DNA from 2 places in the Streptomyces sp. NPDC046759 genome. Region 2 is predicted to be linked to the other one. Evidence: riboswitches for the same ligand, from Rfam matches in the RefSeq annotation. Region 2 holds a riboswitch; the other holds the start of a gene.
The links. A riboswitch is a leader RNA that binds a small molecule or an ion and turns the genes downstream of it on or off. The one in region 2 is predicted to bind glycine.

Region 1 (2,195 bases), on a different contig from region 2:
GGCCGGCCGCGGCGGGTATGCCGAGGGAGGCCGAGAGGACCTCCTCCAGTTCGTTGCCGGGCCAGCCGCCGTGCGGCTGGGGGTGCGCCTGTGCCGGGAAGTCCGCGGGAATGTCCGCCGGGAAGTCCATCTGCCTACCGCCTGCTGGGATCCACTGCTTGACCATGAAGGCTAGCGGGTTGCTGTGACAGGGACGCATGCCGTGAAGGCGATCCGCTGCAGGGCGTCCGCCGCCGCGCGGTCCACCAGGACCGCCGAGCCGCAGCCCGCGGGCAGTTCGCCCCGCTCGACGGCACCGAGCAGCCGGGCGGTCGTACGGCGGTGGCGGGCGAAGGCGTAGCGGGAGACGCCCCGGGCGCGTTCCCGCTGGCCCTCGCGGGCGGTGACCGGGGGGACGTCGAGCAGCAGCAGATGGAGGGTGCCGCCGCGGCGGCGCGCCGCACGGGCGAGCCAGGCGCGGACCCAGGACTGGGTGCCGCAGTCGTGCACGACGACGCCTTCGCCGGTGCGCAGCGCGCGGCGCAGGCCGGCGTAGTGGGCGAGGCGGACCAAGGGGCGGTAGAGGGCGTAGGGCAAGGTGCGGGGCAGGCGGGCCGCGAAGCGGTCGCGGGCGTCCTGGGAGTCGACGCGGCGGCCGCAGACCGCCCGGTGCATCAGGGTGGACTTGCCGCTGCCGGGCAGCCCGGTGACCACGACCAGGTCCCGGGGGCCGAAGAGCAGGGCACGCGGGCTGGGGCCGGCGCCGTCGCGCAGGTCGCGGACGACCGGGGCGGGGGGCTCGGAGCGGCGCTCGCGCGCCGGGGCGGAGGGCTGCCCGGGCACCGCCGCGCCGGTCGTCGGGGCAGCGGCGGTGGCGTAGGCCGTCGTCCTGTTCACCGTGGTCGTCCTCCCCTGCTCGCTCGGCCATATCCATGCCCAGCAGATGTAAAGAGAAGGTAATGCGCGATGCCCGGTGGTTTCGTGCGCGTCCTGCCACAGGTCGGTTACGGATGCGGCCCTGACGGGCGGGGGCGCGGCGTGCAATGATGTGGCCGCCAACTGCATACCGGCCGCTTGAATCCGCGCGGGAGAGTTCCCAGCAGCCTTCGCTGGGACGCCGAAGGAGCAAGTCCCTCCCTTGAATCTCTCAGGCCCCGTTACCGCGCGGGCGAGGCACATCTGAAAAGCGGGCCGCTGTGACAGTGGCTCCACCCAAGGTGCAAGCCGTGATCGTCCCTGTGGCGGTCGTGGCGAACCTCTCAGGTTCCGATGACAGATGGGGAGGAACGTTCCTCGCCCCGTCCGTGTGTCCTGGGAGACGACCGACCGATGAGCAGCACTGAACTCCGTCACACCGCGCTGGATGCCGTGCATCGCGCGCTCGGTGCGACGATGACCGACTTCGCCGGCTGGGACATGCCCCTGCGCTACGGCTCCGAGCGCGACGAGCACCTGGCCGTGCGAACCAAGGCGGGTCTGTTCGACCTCTCCCACATGGGCGAGATCACCGTCACCGGCCCCGAGGCGGCCGAGTTCCTGAACGTCGCCCTGGTCGGCAACATCGCCTCCATCGGCGTCGGCCGCGCCCGCTACACCATGATCTGCCAGGCCGACGGCGGCATCCTGGACGACCTGATCGTCTACCGGCTCGCCGAGACCGAGTACATGGTCGTGGCCAACGCCTCCAACGCCCAGGTGGTGCTGGACGCCCTGGGCGAGCGGGCCGGGGGCTTCGACGCCGAGGTGCGTGACGACCGGGACGCCTACGCGCTGATCGCCGTCCAGGGCCCCGAGTCCCCCGGCATCCTGAAGTCCCTGACCGACGCCGACCTGGACGGCCTGAAGTATTACGCCGGCCTGCCCGGCACCGTGGCCGGCGTCCCGGCGCTCATCGCCCGCACCGGGTACACCGGCGAGGACGGCTTCGAGCTGTTCGTGCGGCCCGAGCACGCGGTCGAGCTGTGGCAGGCGCTGACCAAGGCCGGCGAGGGCGTCGGCCTGGTGCCGTGCGGCCTGTCCTGCCGGGACACGCTGCGCCTGGAGGCGGGCATGCCGCTGTACGGGCACGAGCTGACCACCGGGCTGACCCCCTTCGACGCCGGGCTCGGCCGCGTGGTCAAGTTCGACAAGGGCGACTTCGTGGGGCGCGCGGCGCTCGTCGAGGCCGCCGCCCGGGCCGAGCAGACTCCCCCGCGGGTGCTCGTCGGCCTGATCGC
Region 2 (2,195 bases):
GAGCGGGCTGGGGCGGGTCACGGTGCGGTTCGAGACGCCGCAGTCCACTCCGGGGCGGGTGCGGACGTTTTCTGTCGGGGACGCCGCGCTGGAGGCCGCTGACCCCTTGCCGCTGGTCGTGGATTCTCCCCACCCGATCGCCCGTCTCGGTCACGTCTCCTCCGAGCCCGCCAGCTTGCCGAAGTCGTGGTCCGGTACGGAGGGCGGCGATCCGACGTCGAGGCCGTAGTGGTGGTAGAGCTGGAGTTCCTGTTCGGGGGAGAGGTGGCGGCCCACGCCGAAGTCGGGGGCGTCCTTGATCAGGGCGCGTTCGAACGGAACGTGGAGAGCACCCTCCACCAGTTCGCTCGGTTCCAGGGGGACGAAGGCGTCGCGGGAGAACAGGCCGGTGCGTATGGCCGCCCACCTCGGCACGCCGGTCGCGTCGTCGAGGTAGACCTCGTCGACGGTACCGATCTTGGTGCCGTCGCGGCCGAACGCCTTGCGGCCGATCAGGTTGCGCGGATCGATGTCGGTCTGCACGGTCCCTCTCCCTCCACGTGGTCGCAATACATCCGTAAGCACTACGAAAGAGCACATTCAAGGAGGCGGCCACTCGAGGACTCGGGCGTTGACCCCGCTGGTAGGCTGACAGCGGCTGCTGACCCCGTGCGGGAGAGTCCTCCGATCCTTCGGAGGCGCCGAAGGAGCAAATCCTCCCCGGAATCTCTCAGGCTCACGTACCGCACGGACGAGGTCACTCTGGAAAGCAGGGCGGGTGTCGACGGCTTCCGCTCTCACCGACGGTGAAAGCCGGCGTCCCTCAGGGCGTCCGGTGAAGCTCTCAGGTTGAGATGACAGAGGGGGAGGCCGTCGGGGCACCCGTGCCGTGGTGCCCTTCGAAGGTCGCGTCAGACCAGGAGGCCTCCGCAATGACCGCCCACCGCATTCCGCTCTCGGAGCTCGAAGCGGGCATCCCCTTCGAGCAGCGCCACATCGGGCCCGACCAGGAGGCGCGGGCCAAGATGCTCGCGCAGGTCGGCTACGGCTCGCTGGACGAGCTGACCGCCGCGGCGGTCCCGGATGTGATCAAGAATGCCGACGCCCTCGACCTGCCGGGCGCCCGTACCGAGGCCGAGGTGCTCGCCGAGCTGCGCTCGCTCGCCGACCGCAACCAGGTCCTCGATTCCATGATCGGCCTTGGGTACTACGGGACCTTCACGCCGCCCGTCATCCTGCGCAACGTCATGGAGAACCCGGCCTGGTACACGGCCTACACGCCCTACCAGCCGGAGATCTCCCAGGGACGCCTCGAAGCCCTGCTGAACTTCCAGACCGTCGTCGCCGACCTCACCGGTCTGCCCACCTCCGGCGCCTCGCTCCTGGACGAGGGCACGGCCGCCGCCGAGGCGATGGCACTGTCCCGGCGCATGGGCAGGAACAAGAAGGGCCTGTTCCTGATCGACGCGGACGCGCTGCCGCAGACCGTCGCCGTCATCCAGACCCGCGCCGAACCGACCGGTGTCGAGGTCGTCGTCGCCGACCTCAGCGAGGGCATTCCGGCCGAGGTCGCCGGGCGCGAGATCAACGGCGTGCTGATCCAGTACCCGGGCGCCTCCGGTGCCGTACGCGACATCAAGCCGGTCATCGACCAGGCGCACGAGCTGGGCGCCCTGGTCACCGTCGCCGCCGACCTGCTCGCGCTGACCCTGCTGACCTCGCCGGGCGAGCTGGGCGCGGACATCGCCGTCGGCACCACCCAGCGCTTCGGCGTGCCGATGGGCTTCGGCGGTCCGCACGCCGGCTACATGGCGGTGCACGAGAAGTTCGCGCGCAGCCTGCCCGGCCGGCTCGTGGGCGTCTCCGTCGACGCGGACGGCAACAAGGCCTACCGGCTCGCCCTGCAGACCCGTGAGCAGCACATCCGCCGCGAGAAGGCCACCAGCAACATCTGCACCGCGCAGGTGCTGCTCGCGGTGATGGCGGGCATGTACGCCGTCTACCACGGGCCGGAGGGGCTCCGGACCATCGCCCGGCGGACGCACCGGTACGCCACGATCCTCGCCGCGGGCCTGAGGGCCGGCGGCGTGGAGACCGTCCACGGCGCCTTCTTCGACACCGTCACCGCGCGTGTGCCGGGCAGGGCCGCCGAGGTCGTCGCCGCCGCCCGGCAGAACGGCGTCAACCTCCATCTGGTCGACGCGGACCACGTCTCC

Region 1: another riboswitch for glycine. It lies ahead of gcvT (glycine cleavage system aminomethyltransferase GcvT); the one in region 2 lies ahead of gcvP (aminomethyl-transferring glycine dehydrogenase).

Annotation. Positions count from the first base shown of each region.
Region 1 covers NZ_JBEYYJ010000007.1:8,869-11,063, reverse strand. The annotation lists gene ABZ919_RS11645 (enhanced serine sensitivity protein SseB) at 1-130, opposite strand, end outside; gene ABZ919_RS11640 (AAA family ATPase) at 172-876, opposite strand; glycine riboswitch at 1,055-1,152, shown strand; gene gcvT (glycine cleavage system aminomethyltransferase GcvT) at 1,309-2,195, shown strand, end outside.
Region 2 covers NZ_JBEYYJ010000061.1:1,705-3,899, reverse strand. The annotation lists gene ABZ919_RS41050 (DNA polymerase IV) at 1-229, shown strand, start outside; gene ABZ919_RS41045 (PRC-barrel domain-containing protein) at 151-522, opposite strand; glycine riboswitch at 642-735, shown strand; gene gcvP (aminomethyl-transferring glycine dehydrogenase) at 912-2,195, shown strand, end outside.